One region of the Paenibacillus sp. Y568 genome, then DNA from elsewhere that is predicted to be linked to it. Evidence: predicted binding sites of a transcription regulator. Region 1 holds the regulator's gene; each other region holds the start of a gene.
What was found. Region 1 encodes Rex, which represses fermentation and respiration genes when NADH is low (regulators of the CRP and FNR family bind a similar motif). Its sites were predicted from a motif close to TTGTGAAATATTTCACAA; they were not measured.
Positions count from the first base shown of each region.

Region 1 (4,716 bases):
CATGTATTATTGAAATGTCTGGATGAATTGATTAGTTTACCATTGATTACACTTCAAAGGTTGAGTGAGTTATTTGGTGATGAGGATAGTGATTTAGCTTGGTATTTCGATGGTCTATGTCGTGAGAAGGAAAGTGAACCCGCACAGGACCTTGAGAGTCATACCTTTTACCGACAATTGGCTCTAGCCGTAGAAGATTGGATCGATATCTCAACACCGCGTAATGATGCAGATGATAATCCTCTGAAATCCATGGATTTCCCGCAATTCCTTGAGAATATTGAAGAACGGCTTCGAGAAATTATGCCACAATATGAGCCGCGTGAATCACAGAGCATGATGTTTGGTGAAGTGATGAATGCACTTGCGAATGATAAGCATCTTCTAATTGAAGCAGGGACGGGCACTGGGAAATCGTTAGGATACTTAATTCCTGCCATTTATCAGAGTGTGAAAAATGAGCAGAAAGTCATGGTAAGTACACACACCATTAACCTTCAGGAACAATTGAGGGAACGAGATATTCCATTACTGACTCAGGTCGTTCCTTTTCCATTTAAAGCGGCTATTTTCAAAGGGAGACAGCATTATTTGTGTTTGAGAAAATTTGAACATAAAATAAACAAGAGAGACTTCGCTAATCCTAAAGAAGATGTAATCTTAGCCGCACAGATGATTGTATGGTTAGCACAGACGGAGAACGGTGATGATGAAGAACTGAATCTTGGAGGGCGTGGCGGAGATTTCTGGGAAACCGTCTCTAGTGACTCTGATTCATGTCTTGGCCGTGCCTGCCCTTGGTTCCGTAAATGTTATTATCATCGTGCTAAGCATGAAGCGGGAATTGCTGATGTGGTTATTACGAACCACTCTAAGTTATTTACGGATGTTAAAGCTGGACATCAATTATTACCTGCTTATGAGCACTTAGTTATTGATGAAGCACATCATTTAGAAGACGTGGCAGGTAAGCATTTAGGTCTTCATATGAAATATTTCACCGTCGTCCATACACTTACAAGACTGTATAAAGATAATCGTAATGGACAATTTCCAGCGTTAATTCAACAACTTCGTTCTTCACATGATGAAAAGGCTTCGGATTGGATAACTTCCATCGATATATTGAGTGGCGAATTAATTGAAGTGAAGGAGCACTGGGACCGACTGAATGATATGTTGTTTGCTCTTCTTCCCGAGCGAAGTGATGCAGCTCCTGGTGAGACTGGACAATTCGTGCTTCGATTGCAACCTACAAAGAAACCAAAGGATTGGGAACTCTTGTCTGCAATTGAGAATCAAATATACGTAACGCTTGGAGAGGTCATTCGTAAATCGGAGAGAATGTTGAACGACATTAAAGAACTAGACGATTTCAACTCAGATAGTCTGATAACGGACATAAGCGGTCTGATTAAGGATTTATCGAGTGAACGCGAAGATCTTCACATGTTCATGGCGCTTAACGATTTAGGCAATGTTTACTGGATGGAGGCTAATGGACATTTCCGTAGCAAATCTCTACAATTGTATGCCGTGCCTGTCGATGTAAGCAAGCAGTTGAAGGAAGTGTTCTTCGATAAAAAGAAGAGTATTATTCTAACTTCAGCAACGTTATCTATCGAGAAATCCTTTCAGTATATGATTGAAAATCTAGGCTTACAAGAAGCATCAGATCAAGGTCGACTTGTAACAGTTCAGCTACCTTCGCCTTTTCGATATCGTGATCAGGCATTGCTCGTGATTCCACGTGACTTTCCAAGTGTTAAGGGAAGTGTAGGAGATGCTCTTTTTGTAGAGACGCTGGTGAAGTCGTTAGCTGACACAGCTATAGCTACGCATGGACGTATGTTAGTGTTATTCACATCCTATCGCATGCTTCGTCAAGTTTATGAACCATTACGTAATGAACTGTCTTCAAGTGATATAACGATACTCGGCCAAGGTGTTGATACTGGAAGTCGAAGCAAGTTGATTCGTCGTTTTCAAGACAGTAGTGCATCGGTACTGTTAGGAACAAGTAGCTTCTGGGAAGGTGTCGATATTCCCGGTGAAGCACTGACTTGTTTGGCCATTGTTCGACTACCATTTCAGCCACCGAACCATCCTTTGGTTGAAGCAAAGAGTGAACTTCTTAAGCAACAAAAGAAAAATCCATTCATGAAACTGTCGGTTCCGCAAGCGGTCATTCGGTTCAAACAAGGATTTGGTCGGTTAGTGCGTACTGCGAATGATAGGGGGATTGTAATCGTATATGATACGCGAGTAATCGAATCATATTACGGCAAACATTTCCTGTATTCATTACCTGGTCCTAAGATGGAGCATATGCCGACCAATCAAATGGTTCCACGGATTTCGGAGTGGTTAAGTGAAAGGGATCCTTCTTGAAGAAGGATCCTAAAGAGTTAATAATTAGGGGGAGCAAGAATGAAATCTGAAAAAATTTCAGAAGCTGTTGTACGCAGATTACCTGTATATCTGCGTTATCTTTCAGATCTTCAGAGACGTGAAGTAGCCACTGTCTCTTCACAGGAGTTAGGTCAAAAACTCGATTTGAATCCTGCACAAATTCGTAAAGATCTCGCTTATTTTGGAGACTTCGGACGTAAAGGTATAGGATATGACGTGGCCTATTTGATTGAGAAGATTGGTCATATCCTGAATCTCGATCAACAAATCAATGTGGTTCTAATAGGTGCAGGTAATCTTGGTCATGCTTTATCCAATTACAATGCTTATCTAAAGGAAAATTTAAAGATTATCGCTGTTTTTGATTCGTATGCTCCCAAGGTAGGTTCCGTTATTAATACGTTAAAGGTCCAACCTATGGAGGATCTAGTGGATACCATTAAGCAACAAAATATAAGAATAGGTATTATTACGGTTCCAGAAACAGAAGCACAGCATGTTGCAGATAAGTTAATAGAAGCTGGGATTAAGGCGATTTTGAATTTTGCACCTGTTGTGTTGAAAGCTCCAGCGGATGTTCGTATTCATGCAGCTGATTTCACAACGGATATGCTTAGTCTTGCTTATTATTTGGATAATGGAAAGGAAGAATCACATGACAGTGAACAATCAAACACAGAAATGGATCATTAAGAATGGTACGTTTGCTGTTCTGAATAATGAACAATCCGTTGTAAAGGGCTATATGCTTATTGAAGATGACCTTATAACGTATATTGGCGAGGACAAACCAGCTGATTCTGATCATATCCCCGTCGTTGATGGTACGCATCTTCTATTTTTACCTGGACTTGTGAATACACATGGACATGCGGCGATGTCATTACTAAGAGGTTATGGTGATGATTTAGCTCTCCAAGTGTGGTTGCAGGAAAAAATGTGGCCAATGGAGGAGAAGTTTACCTCAAAAGATGTTTATTGGGGATCATCGCTCTCTGTATTGGAAATGTTAAAAGGTGGAACAACTACTTTTCTAGACATGTATGATCATATGGATCAAGTCGCTAAAGTAGTGCAAGAATCGGGTATTCGTGCGGTACTAACAAGAGGTGTTATTGGGTTCTGTTCAGAAGAAATGCAACAACATAAACTTCAAGAAGCGATTGCCTTTGCAAAAGATTGGAACGGTCAAGCAGAAGGACGTATTACTACGATGATGTCCCCGCACGCGCCTTACACATGTCCTCCATCCTTTTTTGAGAAGTTTGTACAGGCAGCGCATGATCTAGATCTTCCGATGCATACACACATGTCTGAGACGCTGAGTGAAGTGGCACAGAATGTGACTGATTATGGTCTTAGACCTGTTCAACATTTAGAGAAACTCGGCATGTTCACACGTCCATCTCTTGTCGCTCATGGTGTACATTTGACAGATGAAGAAATTGACATATTAGCTGCCCATCAAGTGGGCGTGTCACATAACCCAGGAAGCAACTTGAAGCTAGCAAGTGGTATTGCACGGGTCACAGATCTATTGAAGGCAGGCGTAACTGTATCCTTAGGAACAGATGGTCCAGCGAGCAATAACAATTTAGATATGTTTGAAGAAATGCGTCTAGCAGCGCTTATTCACAAAGGTATTTCAGGAGATCCAACAGCAATTCCTGCTGCTGAAGCACTTCGAATGGGTACTAGTTATGGAGCCAAATCTCTATTTCTAGAAAACATAGGTAGATTGGCACCAGGTATGAAAGCAGACTTTATCGCATTAAATACCGATCAGGCTCATTTCCTACCACATACAGACTTCATCTCACATTCCATTTACTCTGCAAGTAGTAAAGATGTAGAGCATGTGTGGGTTAACGGCAAACAAGTTGTAAAGAATGGGGCTTGTCTTACTATGGATGAAGAGCGGATTCATCGTGAAGCTCAGTCATCTTTTGAAGGCTTATTAAACCGCTAAGATGATAGGCTATTCCTGATGAAAGGAAGTTCAGGTTGAAGAAGAACAAGAAGAGATGGATTTTACTAGGAATTGCAATCTGTGTGGTTGTATTGTTTGGACTCTATCGTTATTACATATATGTTATGAAGGACCAATGGAGCCAGGAAGACATCGCTATTACAGCAGCAAAGAAACAAACCGAATTAGTGAAAGTCACAAAAACGGACAAATCGGTGTGGGATAATGTAGTCTGGGTCATCGAAGGTAAAAATAAGGATGATCAAGCTCTTATCGTGTGGGTTCCATTCACAGATGAGTACAACGTAGACGAAACATCTGGGTCTGTGCATAGC
Region 1 is NZ_JCAIUM010000001.1:89,515-94,230, reverse strand. It holds gene dinG (ATP-dependent DNA helicase DinG) at 1-2,391, shown strand, start outside; gene AC1D7X_RS00390 (redox-sensing transcriptional repressor Rex) at 2,431-3,105, shown strand; gene AC1D7X_RS00385 (amidohydrolase) at 3,068-4,381, shown strand; gene AC1D7X_RS00380 (cell wall elongation regulator TseB-like domain-containing protein) at 4,417-4,716, shown strand, end outside.

Region 2 (4,716 bases), 190 kb from region 1:
AAAAACCAATAAATACATAAAGATGAATAATAAGTTATAAATATAAATGTAAGCGTTTTTGAAAACAAATCAAATAAAAATTAAAGATTGTGAAAGTTTTCACTATGAATCATTCGACAGTTATGTTATGATGAATTCAAGAAATAGATAAACAAATTTTTCAGGGGAGCTGAGAGAAATGGCAGTTAAAAATGAAGTAGTCCAAGATAAGAAACAAGGAACAGAGGAATACATTCAGTCCTTGATTGACAAAGCTAATGTCGCTCAAGCAGCATTCATGGAAATGGATCAAGAACAGATTGATAAAATTGTTCAGGCTATGGCTATTGCGGGTTCAGACCAACATATGTATCTTGCAAAATTAGCAGTGGAAGAAACAGGTAGAGGTGTTTATGAAGACAAGATCATTAAGAATATGTTCGCAACAGAATATGTTTACCACGGAATAAAGAATGAAAAAACAGTGGGCGTTATCGAAGATAATGCATATGAAAGTTTCCAAAAAATTGCTGAGCCAGTCGGAACGATCATGGGTATCACTCCTGTAACTAATCCAACTTCAACAACGATGTTTAAAGCTCTCATCTCTATTAAGACTCGTAACCCAATTATCTTTGGTTTTCATCCATCCGCTCAAAAGTGTAGTAGTGAAGCAGCAAGAATCCTTGTAGAAGCTGCAGTGAAAGCCGGAGCTCCTGCTAACTGTATTCAATGGATTGAAGAACCTACAATGGACAAAACAAACATCCTAATGAATCATCCTGGTGTTTCAATGATCTTAGCAACCGGTGGTTCAGCAATGGTTAAAGCAGCTTATAGTTGCGGTAAGCCAGCACTTGGTGTAGGACCTGGTAATGTTCCTTGCTTTATCGAAAAGAGTGCTGATATCGATCAAGCGGTAACGGATCTTATTCTTTCTAAATCATTCGATAATGGTATGATTTGTGCTTCTGAACAGGCTGTTATAATAGAAGAACCTATTTTCGATCAAGTGAAGAAAAAGATGATCGCTAATAATTGTTACTTTTTAAATAAAGAAGAAGTTGTGAAGTTAACTGCAGGTGCAATGATCACAGAGAAATGTGCTGTTAACCCAGTAATTGTTGGTCAATCTGCAGTGAAGATTGCTGAAATGTCTGGCATTCAAGTTCCAGCTGGAACGAAGATTCTGGTTGCTGAAATTGAAGGTGTGGGTACTAAGTATCCATTGTCTGCTGAAAAATTAAGTCCAGTACTTGCTTGCTATAAAGTGAAGAATGCTGAACAAGGAATTGCACGTGCAGCTGAAATCGTTGAATTTGGCGGCATGGGACATTCATCTGTTATTCATTCTAATAATGAAGAAGTTATTATGAAGTTCTCGGCTCGCTTGCAAACATGCCGGATCCTAGTCAACTCACCTTCGACACATGGAGCAATTGGTGATCTTTATAATACAAATTTAGCATCATTGACATTAGGTTGTGGATCTTACGGTAAAAACTCGGTTTCATCTAACGTAGGAGCACTTAATTTGATCAATGTGAAAAGGGTGGCTCGTCGTACTGTGAATATGCAATGGTTCAAAATTCCGAACAAGGTCTATTTTGAAAAAGGTTCAACTCAGTATCTTGCCCAAATGCCTGATATCACTCGTGTAGCTATTATCACTGACCCTATGATGGTAAAACTAGGCTATGTTGAGAAAGTTGAACACTACCTTCGTCAACGTCGAGTTCCTGTTGCTATTGAAGTGTTCTCAGAAGTAGAACCAGATCCATCTACAGATACAGTAAGTCGTGGTACAGCTATGATGAATAGATTTAATCCTGACTGTATTATTGCACTTGGTGGTGGTTCACCGATGGATGCTGCCAAAGCAATGTGGTTATTTTATGAATACCCAGATGCTGATTTCAACGGTTTGAAACAAAAATTCTTGGATATTCGCAAACGTATATATAAATATCCATCACTAGGCAAAAAAGCGAAGTTTGTAGCTATCCCAACAACATCAGGTACGGGTTCTGAAGTTACATCTTTTGCAGTTATCACAGATAAGAATAATGGACATACGAAATATCCTTTAGCAGATTATGAGTTAACTCCAGATGTTGCTATCGTAGATCCTGAGTTTGTTTACTCTCTACCTCGCGTTGCTGTAGCAGATACAGGTATGGATGTACTAACACATGCGATTGAAGCTTATGTATCCGTTATGGCTAACGATTATACGGATGGTCTTGCGATCAAAGCGATCCAATTGGTATTTCAATATCTTGAGAAGTCAGCATTGGAAGGCGACAAATTGGCTCGTGAGAAAATGCATAACGCATCGACGATTGCAGGGATGGCCTTCGCTAACGCGTTCTTAGGAATTAACCACAGCTTAGCTCATAAGTGGGGTGGTAAATACCACACAGCACATGGTCGTACGAATGCAATTCTATTGCCTCACGTTATTCGTTACAATGCGAAAAAACCAACGAAGTTCGCTTCGTTCCCTAAATATTCACACTTTGTAGCTGACGAACGTTATGCTGAAATTGCTCGTATCCTAGGATTACCTGCACGCACAACAGAAGAAGGCGTAAATAGCTTAATTAATGCAATCCGTAAAATGAATAAAACATTGGGAATCGAAGAATCATTCCAACAACTAGGATTCGATCCTAAGGAATTCGAATCAGGTGTTGACTACTTAGCAGATCGTGCATTCGAAGACCAATGTACAACAGCGAACCCTAAACTACCATTAGTAACTGAACTTGCAGATGTATATAGAGATGCATTCTACGGTAGATTTGAATAAGAGGAACCTGCTCTAAACCAACGTGACAAATATCACCTCCAAAGTGATATTTGTCACAGTTATTTTCCAAGATTTGAAGTATAATTGGTTATGGATAGAGTTCCTAGGGTAATAGTAGATACAGGGATTTCGTTTCATGTGGCAACGACGCGATAATAAATGTGAAAAAAGTTACAATGTCGAATTTATTCTAGGATCCAAGAGATTTGAGATAACCTTCAAGCTCACTTCTCTAAATAAAATAAAAATATATAGATGGAGGGATTTTAAATGTCGGTTACAGAAAAAGAAATGAAAGAAGTACAGTCTGGTTGGAGAGAGTTCAAGAAAGGTAAATGGTCTAAGAAGGTTAATGTTAATGACTTTATTATCAACAACATTACTCCTTACCTAGGCGATGAAGCTTTCCTAGTTGGTCCTACACAGAACACAACCGATTTATGGAAAATCGTATCAGACTTAACGAAGCAAGAAAGAGATAACGGTGGCGTGTTAGATGTAGATGTTAATACACCTGCTACAATTGTTTCTCATAATCCAGGATATCTAGATAAAGACAAAGAACAAATTGTGGGTGTGCAAACAGATGCACCTTTTAAACGTTCCATTCAACCACAAGGCGGCATTCGGATGATGATTGACGCTTGTGAAGCATATGGATTTAAATTATCCGAAGATGTTATTAAAACATTTACTGATATTCGTAAAACGCATAACCAAGGTGTTTTTGATGCCTATACTTCAGACATGAGAGCTGCTCGTAAAGCGGGTATTATTACAGGACTACCTGATGCATACGGTCGTGGTCGTATCATTGGTGATTATCGTCGTGTAGCACTCTATGGTATTAACTTCCTAATTAAAGATAAGAAGAACGAATTGAATGAAATGGAAGTAGATGTTATTGACGAAGATGTTATTCGCCTTCGTGAAGAACTTTCAGAACAAATTCGTGCTCTAGCTGAACTTAAGAAAATGGCTGATATGCATGGCTTCGATATTTCTGAACCTGCGAAAACAGCTAAAGAAGCATTCCAATGGGTATATTTTGGTTACCTAGCTGCAATTAAAGAACAAAATGGTGCTGCGATGTCCCTTGGACGCGTATCTTCATTCCTTGACATATATGTACAACGTGATATAGCTGAAGGTACTTTGACAGAAGAACAAGCACAAGAAATGGTCGATCATTTCGTTATGAAATTGCGTATGGTTAAATTCCTACGTACACCTGACTATAATGAATTGTTTAGTGGAGATCCTACATGGGTTACAGAATCCATCGGAGGTATGTCCGTTAATGGTCAGACTCGCGTAACAAAGAGTAGCTTCCGTTTCCTTCATACGCTATATAACCTTGGAGCAGCTCCTGAACCTAACTTAACTGTATTGTGGTCAGAGCAACTTCCAGAAGCATTCAAGAAATATTGTTCGAAAGTATCAATTGAGACTAGTGCAATTCAGTATGAGAATGACGATCTTATGCGTCCAATCTACGGTGATGATTATGGCATAGCTTGTTGTGTATCTGCTATGAAAATTGGTAAACAAATGCAATTCTTTGGTGCTCGTGCCAACCTTGCTAAATGTTTGTTGTATGCAATCAATGGTGGGGTAGATGAGAAATCAGGAGCACAAGTTGGACCAGAATACCCAGCTGTTACAGGGGAAGTTCTGAACTACGATGAAGTGCTGAAACGTTTCAAACCTATGATGAAATGGTTGTCTAAACTTTATATGAACTCTTTGAACGTCATCCATTACATGCATGATAAATATGCTTATGAAAGAATTGAAATGGCTCTACATGACCGTGATATTCTTCGGACTATGGCTTGCGGAATTGCCGGTCTATCTGTAGCAGCTGACTCACTTAGTGCAATTAAATATGCTACTGTTAAACCGATTCGTAACGAACAAGGAAT
Region 2 is NZ_JCAIUM010000001.1:284,445-289,160, reverse strand. It holds gene adhE (bifunctional acetaldehyde-CoA/alcohol dehydrogenase) at 179-2,791, shown strand; gene pflB (formate C-acetyltransferase) at 3,062-4,716, shown strand, end outside.
Region 2: pflB (formate C-acetyltransferase) is a predicted target of Rex. The motif match lies at 2,951-2,968, and genes of this name have one in related genera.

Region 3 (4,716 bases), on a different contig from region 1:
ATTCATTTATTAGAAGGAGCCTTAACCTATGATTACTACGGTAACTTTAAATACAGCGTTAGATATTACGTATACCATCCCTCAGTTCCAAGTCAATCAGTTACATCACATGAGTGCATACCTAACCTTTCCTGGAGGCAAAGGCGTGAATGTTGCTCGTGTATTGAAGACCTTAGGCGAATCCGTTATAGCAACTGGTTACGTGGCAGGATTCCAAGGAGGAGCCCTGCTTGCAGGTCTGAAGGAAGAAGCCATCCCATCCGATTTCATCATGCTTCAGAATGGAGAATCCAGACGGGCCATCACCATTCTTGATCCCTCTCAAGGTACAAGTACCGAACTTGTAGAGGAGGGTCCTACCACTACAGAGACCGAGATCCAGGAGCTTCGCCTCAAGGTGGAATCATTAGCTAAAGACTCCGATTGGATGTTATTCTGCGGTAGCTTGCCCCTAGGTTGTCCAGCTTGGATCTATGCAGAGCTTACCGAAATTGCTCATCATCAAGGCGCAAAGGTAGGGTTAGATACTCGTGGAGATGCTCTACGAGAAGGACTTCTTGGTAAACCTGATCTAGTTAAGCCTAATGAGCATGAATTAGCAGATCTTGCAGGGATCCGATCCGACGATGATGAGGCAACGCTTAAGGAAATATCATCTTTAGTGGACGACAATACCCAGCTTGTAGTCGTATCCCAAGGTGAGCGTGGGGCACTCGCATGCCACACTGGTAACCTCTACCGAATTTGCATTCCTCAAGTTGCGGCTATTAATCCTGTGGGTAGTGGAGACTCTATGATGGCAGGGCTTATAACTGCACTTCATAGAGGGCATGACATCACTGATGCCCTTAGGCTAGGCGCGGCTTGCGGAACAGTCAACACGTTACACAAAGCTGCGGGAAAAGTAACCTTAACGGAAATAGACACCATTCTTAAAGAGATTCAAATCATCCCCATCTAACAAGTTACCTAAACAAAAAAAGCCGACTCCTGACTACTCTTAAAGGGAATCAGCTCAAGGGCTATTATGAAAATAATAATCATTACTTATTAATCAAGAGTAGCTCGCCATGAACGTAACATTTCAATATCGTAGGGGAGAAACTCTTTTAAAACACACCCTATAGCTCTATACATAGGCGTTCTTGATTGGGTATATAACTCATCAGCTAAGCTTGGAATCCATTGTGTTAAATGTTGCTCTAAGAACTGAATCTGAGAGTCAATGAGCGCCTGTTGGAAAGTACGTAACCGTCTGTCATCTAACATACGATCAGCCAGAACAGCCATATATTCAAGCTCAATGGAGATATGATCATCTTGTTCAAGCTGTAATTTATTAAAGACAATACCTGATTGTGCATACATATTACGAATATCCGTTGTACAATCAACGCTATTCTTATTTAACTTACATCGATAATCGCTCTCACAAAGCGAAGGAAGAACCGGCCGAACACTATCGAATAGACGATGATATTCTTCTTTTTCCATTTCACAAATCTCTGTGTATTGTTCAGGCGTGATACTCGACATATAGTTCTTAAGAACTCTTCCGCCTGCTGTTAATATAGCTTCCTCTCTTATAACCATGTGTTGACGCCACTGAGCAATCATCGATAGGCTTGGTGGATTTCCTAGAAAATCAATAAGTAACTGGTACACCAAGCCCCTTCCTTGCTTCCAACGTATACATTCTTCTGAATCTCTAACCATTTCGAGAGACGTTACCATACGTTTATCCTCCTTTTATGTCATGTTATTAAGAAGAACCAAATGATTGGTCCGTAAAGATAGCGCTTTCTTGTATACAAGATTACATTAAAAATTAAATAATTCATGTGATGTAATTCATAAAGATAAGCAAAATACAAAACAATTTGTGTTAAAAATAAAAGTGTTTATGATTCTAATGAAAGCGCTTATTATAATGATGAGTACTATTACTCCTCTGTTGTCCTATGGGGTTCTTCTCTGGTATATTGTCATAACGAGGTCCACCAAGATAGTAGTAATATTTCCCTATATTGAACATGCTATGCAGATAACATATATGGAAATTTGCTGGTTTGAATCCCTTTTCAACACATGATAAAGTGAAATAGTTAGCGTGATTAGCCACACAGTAATGATCATTGGCGATTTACATTCAAGTCAGAGAGGAGTGTCGATATTGCGTGAATCTTTAAAGATCAATTCTTCTTTAACATCTCTTAAATTATTTAATTTCCTCATATATGGCACCATGGTCATTTTCACAAGTTTTTTTCAACTATACCTACAAGATGCAGGTATGCAGAAGTTTGAGATCGGAACTCTGATGGCTATTGGACCCTTCATCTCCTTATTTGCCAATCCGTTTTGGAGACACTGGAGTGACCGTTTACTCAATATGCGACGTATTCTCATCATCATGATGAGTGGAGCGCTAATCTTCGTACAGTTCGTCTTTCATGCCGATACATATGCAATGGTCTATTTCGTAATGATATGTTTCTTTTTCTTTCAAGCACCTATCTTTTCTCAAAGTAACAGTCTTATTATTGGCTATATTCAAGATACACCCTACAAATTTGGTTCCTTTCGCTTATGGGGCTCTATTGGTTGGGGGATTACAGCCATTGCTGCAGGGCAAGTTCTTGATTGGACAGGTATATCCAATGTATCGACATTACTTACGACTCTTCTGATCTTAACCATAGGAGCGGTCGTCATTCTCCCTCCTCTGAAACGTTCTTCTGAAACACCCATTTTGTATTTCAGAGGGTTTTCCGGTATTCTGACCAATCGATACTTCCTTACCTTTATTCTCATGGGTCTTCTGGTATCTATTCCTAACGCAATGAATAACACATTTATGTCATTGTATATAACGGAACTTGGAGGATCTAGAAGAATGATTGGGCTAGCCGTATTCCTCTCATCTTTCTTAGAAGTAGTCGTGTTCTCCTTGTTTAGTCGGTACATGAAACGTAAAATTTCATGGATGATGGGCTGTCTCGCCCTAGTGAGTCTGCTATTCGGTTTTCGTTGGCTTCTGATGGCTAATGCTACACTTCCACTGGAAGTCGCGGCTATTCAGGTATTACACTGCATTACCTTTGGAGGATTCTTCTACGTTGGGACCCAGCTAACGTCATTATTGTTACCTCGTCCATATCGTGCAACAGGCCAAGCCGTATACACACTTACCTGGAGTGGCCTCTCTGGCGTCATTGGTGCATTTATTGGGGGCTGGCTCTTCCAAAGCTTTGGTGCAGATTTGATGTATAGCACAGGGATGTTATTTTCCTTAATAGGGGCTGCTGGGTTTGGATGGATGTGGTATCTCATTCTTAAGCAGGGTTATAAACTTCCGCTCCCAAAAAGTGAAAAGGAGCCTGAAGTATATCTGGATGAATAAAATAAGGAGGGTGTCCCAAAAGTCATGAAAATGGCTAGGGACACCCTCTTTGTATTTACAATTTAAATGAACTTTTAAGTGACACGATCCGGTTAAATACTGGATGCCCCGGTGTAGAATATTTGGAGTCTACATTAAAATACCCGTGACGGAAAAATTGGAACTTATCCTGTGGAGCTACATCTTTCATCCCCGGTTCTATATATCCATGCAAAATCTCCAAGGAATTCGGATTGATCTGATCAAGGAACGTCTTCTCTTCTGCTCCTTCAACCTCTCCATCAGACTCTTCAGGCATAATAAGAGGCTCATACAGTCGGAATTCAGCCGGAACGGCTTGGCTTGCATCAATCCAATGGATTGTACCCTTCACTTTACGACCGGTAAAACCACTACCACTCTTCGTCTCAGGATCATAAGTACAATGAATCTCCACAACGTGACCTTCTTCATCCTTGATAACATCATTACATTTAATGAAATAAGCATTCTTCAAACGCACTTCATTACCAGGGAATAGTCGGAAATATTTATTTGGAGGATTCTCCATGAAATCATCTTGCTCAATATATATTTCACGAGAGAATGGCACTTGGCGAGTACCCATCTCTGGATTCTCAATATTATTCTCGACATCAAACCATTCATTCTGGCCCTCTGGATAATTGGTAATGACCACTTTAAGTGGATTCAATACCGCCATCGTACGAAGAGCCTTCAACTTCAGATCTTCACGGATAAAGTGCTCCAGCATTTGTCGATCTACGACACCTTGGCTCTTAGAAATACCCGTCTCATAGATGAAGTTCCGAATAGACTCTGGTGTATAACCCAGTCGACGAAGACCCGAGATTGTTGGCATACGTGGATCATCCCATCCATCAACATGCTTCTCATCAACAAGCAACTTCAATTTTCTCTTACTTGTTAACGTCTGGTCAAGATTTAGACGACCGAACTCATATTGGTGAGGAACATTCGGCATTTCGCATTCCGCTACCACCCAATCATAGAAAGGACGTTGATCTTCAAATTCTAATGAACATAACGAATGTGTTATACCCTCAATTGCATCCTCTATTGGATGAGCAAAGGCATACATAGGGTAGATACACCATTTATCGCCCGTATTATGATGATGCGTGTGAGATATACGATAAATAACAGGATCACGTAAGTTAATATTAGGAGAAGCCATGTCAATCTTCGCACGCAATACTTTAGCTCCATCGCTATATTTACCAGCACGCATAGCTTCAAACATCTCCAGGTTCTCTTCCACGCTGCGTTCACGATATGGACTGTTACTGCCT
Region 3 is NZ_JCAIUM010000010.1:74,544-79,259, reverse strand. It holds gene AC1D7X_RS15315 (1-phosphofructokinase family hexose kinase) at 29-961, shown strand; gene AC1D7X_RS15310 (TorD/DmsD family molecular chaperone) at 1,051-1,734, opposite strand; gene AC1D7X_RS15305 (MFS transporter) at 2,165-3,403, shown strand; gene AC1D7X_RS15300 (glutamine--tRNA ligase/YqeY domain fusion protein) at 3,459-4,716, opposite strand, start outside.
Region 3: AC1D7X_RS15310 (TorD/DmsD family molecular chaperone) is a predicted target of Rex. The motif match lies at 1,840-1,857, and genes of this name have one in related genera.

Region 4 (4,716 bases), on a different contig from region 1:
GTGGAGGCAAACCTTCTGTTACTATCGATATCCCCACAATGACAACGATGTTTATGGGTTACAAACGTCCTACGTATCTTGCAAGAATCGGCCGTATGCAATGTGATGATGCAAGCGTGCTTCTGCTTGAGAAATTAATACGGAATGAACATCCATACTTTTCAGATTATTTTTAATATCATGCCTTATTATAGTTACACAAACAAGCCGACTCGTCAGAATCGGTTTATTTGTGTTTTTACCTTGAATATATATACCTGTAATATGTCACACTAAAATAGCCGATTTAGTAAGTAACCAGCCGTATCTTGGATATGATATTCATCACTTATTTTCGTAGTTGGTCACGAACGATTCCCCTTAAATACTATAAGTCCGCACGCTTAAAGGAGAGGAGCAATTGTGAACAATGTGAAAACTTTAACAACATCCCTTGCAATGTGAAAAATATCACACTATAATAAAGGGCATAAGGTGAATAAATTCACAATGTAGCGCTTAGAAATAGAGAGCACCCAACTTGGAGGAGGAACAAATCATGAAAATAGTAGTCATTGGATGTACTCACGCTGGGACAGCAACAATCGTAAATACCGCTAAATTATATCCAGAAGCAGAAATTACCGTTTATGAACGTAATGATAATATATCTTTCTTATCTTGTGGAATCGCATTGTATGTAGGAGGTGTCGTGAAAGACCCACATGGTCTGTTCTACTCTTCCCCAGAAGAATTAGCTGCATTAGGGGTCAATACCAAGATGCGTCATGAAGTTACAGGTATTGATACAGATAGCAAACGACTTACTGTACGTAACTTGGTGAACGGTGAAGAATTTGAAGATACGTATGATAAATTAATTATGACGACAGGATCATGGCCAATCATTCCGAAACTTGAAGGCATTGAGTTAGATAATATCTTGCTCTCCAAGAATTACAATCATTCCAACACCATTATTGAAAAGGCTAGTCAAGTAAAACGCATAACCGTAGTGGGTGCAGGTTACATTGGCGTGGAATTAGTAGAAGCTTTTCAGATGAATGGTAAAGAAGTGACGCTGATTGATGGTGTAGATCGAATACTCAATAAATATTTAGACCCTGAATTCACAGATGCCATTCAGGATACACTTCAGAATAAGGGCATTAAGCTTGCATTGAATCAGACCGTAACTGCTTTTGAAGGAACAGATGGTCGGGTGAGCAAAGTCATTACAACACAAGGTGAATATGAAACGGATCTAGTCATTCTCTGTATCGGCTTCCGTCCAAATACGGAACTTCTCAAAGGACAAGTGGATATGTTACCGAATGGTGCGATTATCGTGGATGACTATATGCAGACAAGTAAGAAAGATGTATATGCTGCAGGTGATAGTTGTGCGATCCACTACAATCCGACAGGAAAGCATGCTTACATCCCCTTAGCAACCAATGCTGTACGTATGGGAACGCTTGTTGCTCGTAACTTAATGGCTCCGACAATTCCTTACATGGGAACACAGGGAACTTCAGGTATCAAAATATATGAAGATAATATCGCAGCTACAGGGCTGACTGAATTAGCCGCATCAGATGAAGGACTACAGGTTGAGACCGTGAGTATGACTGACCATTACCGCCCTGAATTTATGCCAACATCAGAAAGTGTAACGATAAAGGTTGTATTTGAAAAAGACTCACGCCGTATTGTGGGTGCCCAGTTGATGTCGAAGGTGGATTTAACCCAATCGATCAATACGATCTCGGTATGTATTCAGAATCGGATGACAGTCGATCAGCTTGGATTCATCGACTTCTTCTTCCAACCTCATTATAATAAACCATGGAATTTCTTGAACACAGTTGGACTACAGGCATTGCCTGCTATAGCGAAGGAAGAACCTGCGTTGGTCTAGAATGACGGATTCATCAAACTAGCGATAGAATTCTTATATGAGCAAATAACACCCCTTGGATTACAGATCCAAGGGGTGTTATTGTATGGAAAAACGAAAGTGATCCTAATCACTTTCATGAATCTATAACTATTTTGTGAAAACTTTCACTTATGTTCATTTTTTGTGACAATTATTACGTTTAGAATTGAAACGTATGCGTTACAATTATAATAAATAGATTAGATTTTAACTATATTGGATAGAGGTGAAAGGATTATGGCCTATTATAAACCTCAGCAAATTGCTGAAGTGACAGTTGAGAACGGGACAAAAAAAGCTCATAATCGGCTTGCTACGATGCTGGTTCTTGGTTTCTTAGGTGGAGCGTTTATTGCACTGGGATTCCTACTTGATATTCGAGTTATTTCTGGAGCGCCGAAAGAATGGAGTTCCATTACTAATTTTATAGGAGCATCGGTGTTTCCTGTAGGACTTATTCTTGTATTATTGGCTGGTGGTGAACTGTTAACAGGTAATATGATGGCGGTGCCACTCGCTCGTATGGCGAAGAAGATCTCAACATGGGAGACAGTAAAGAATCTTGTTTTAATTACATTGAGTAATTTCGTAGGAGCTGTATTCGTCGCTTACTTCTTCGGACATATCGTTGGACTAACAGAAACGGGTGTGTACTTAGAGAAAGTAGTGGATATGGCGGGACACAAATTAGATGTTACTTTTCTACAAGCCTTCGTCTCTGGGATTGGTTGTAACTGGTTGGTTGCTCTAGCAGTATGGTTATCTTATGGAGCAGATAATATAAGTGGCAAAATATTAGGGATCTGGTTCCCTACCATGGCCTTCGTAGCTATTGGATTTCAGCACGTTGTGGCAAATATGTTCCTTATTCCAGCAGCTATCTTTGCAGGTTATTATTCGTGGGGAGAATACGTAATGAATTTCATCCCGGTCTGGCTGGGTAATTTAGTTGGGGGAGTTATCTTTGTCGCTGCGGCCTATTGGGTAGCCTATCTACGTGAGCCAAATGCATCTTATAATACCACATTAAAGAATGATATCCCTAAAGCGAATGTATCACGGAAACATGCTTAGGTGTCCACTGCCCTCATGTTATATAGTAAGACAATGGTCGATCTTGTCCTATCATATTAGGATGGATCGACCTTTTTACGTTCATGAATAGCACATAACAAATTAGCCATGTTAAAAGTCCGGGGGACGAAACTTTTACGCATGGCTAATTTGATGTGATTGTTCATGCCTTTGAATAATAGCATGATGAATCATGTTCATATGCTGTTGTGAATTTTTACCCTGTTCAATAGGAGTTGAAACAAGATTATCTACATTTTTATGAAATATAGAGGTTATTCTTTGCGGAAATGAAGTTGTAGATTTATGATAGATTATATTGAAATATGAGATGGACGTATATGAGAAGAAACGCTAAAGGAGTTCAGCAGAAATGGTCGAGCAAGAGAATGGTGTGTTTCCAGCGGTATGTCCGCTCGATTGTCCGGATACATGTGGTCTGCTACTGCATAAGGAGAAGGGCAAGATTATTAAGGTTACAGGTAACCCAGATCATCCGATCACGAAGGGATCGATCTGTAATAAAGTAAGAAACATGACAGAACGCGTGTATCATCCCGAACGGATATTACATCCAATGAGACGGACTGGTAGTAAGGGTGAAGGCCAATTCGAGCGTATTTCTTGGGAGGAAGCCGTTAGTGAGATTACAAGCCGCTTGCAACAGTGCATTCGTGATTATGGATCAGAGTCGATCCTGCCTTACAGTTTCTATGGAAACATGGGGATTCTAAGTGTAGAGGGAATGGACCGTCGTTTCTTTAATGCCATTGGAGCAAGCCGATTGAAACAGTCCATCTGTAACTCTGCAGGAACAGCAGGTTGGAGATATACGATGGGTTTTAATGGAGGGACGAGCCCAGAGGATACGGTGAATGCCGATGTAATTATCGTCTGGGGTGGTAACATTATTAGTACCAATATGCATCAAGTAGTATTAGCTGAGCAAGCTCGCAAACGAGGCGCTAAGGTGATTGTGATTGATGTACATCGTAATCGAACAGCACAATGGGCGGATGAACGTACGGAGCATTTCATGCCTGCCTGCACTGACAGGACAATGGTTAAGACAGGGTGGAGGAGCAGCGAGATCTAATGGAGGGTATGCACAGATGAACAGTGCTAAGCTCCAGCGACCTAATCTACGTCCTAATCCTAAGGCTCGTACTATCAATATGAATCGTATTGCTGAGGCACTGGAATGGGAGGAGAACCCCATTAAGGCGTTGTTTGTATATTGTAGTAACCCTGTGGTTGTCGCTCCTGATGCAGATCGAGTGAAGCGTGGATTCGCTCGTGAGGATGTATTCACCGTCGTACATGACTTATTCCTTACAGATACGGCGAAGTATGCAGATATTGTGTTACCAGCGACATCATCATTTGAAAGTACGGATCTCTTTAGTTCATACTGGCACCAGTATATTCATTTGCAACAACCGATTATTCCTAGCGAAGGTGAGAGTAAGAGCAATATGGAGCTATTCTCGTTATTAGGTCAGGCTATGGGTCTGGATGAAAAGGCATTTAGCCAGTCCGAAGAGGATATGATTACCGAGGCGTTACACTATCCATCTAACCCGTATCTGAACGCTGTGACACTTGAAGCTCTGAAAGAGCATCAATTCGTGAAGCTGGATATGACGCAGCAACGATCCTTCCTTGAACATCTACCTACAGAATCAGGTAAAATAGAGCTATACTCAATCACAATGAGAGAA
Region 4 is NZ_JCAIUM010000010.1:58,606-63,321, forward strand. It holds gene AC1D7X_RS15240 (GNAT family N-acetyltransferase) at 1-176, shown strand, start outside; gene AC1D7X_RS15245 (FAD-dependent oxidoreductase) at 539-1,900, shown strand; gene AC1D7X_RS15250 (formate/nitrite transporter family protein) at 2,159-2,995, shown strand; partial or broken gene AC1D7X_RS15255 (molybdopterin-containing oxidoreductase family protein) at 3,369-4,716, shown strand, end outside.
Region 4: AC1D7X_RS15250 (formate/nitrite transporter family protein) is a predicted target of Rex. The motif match lies at 2,035-2,052, and genes of this name have one in related genera.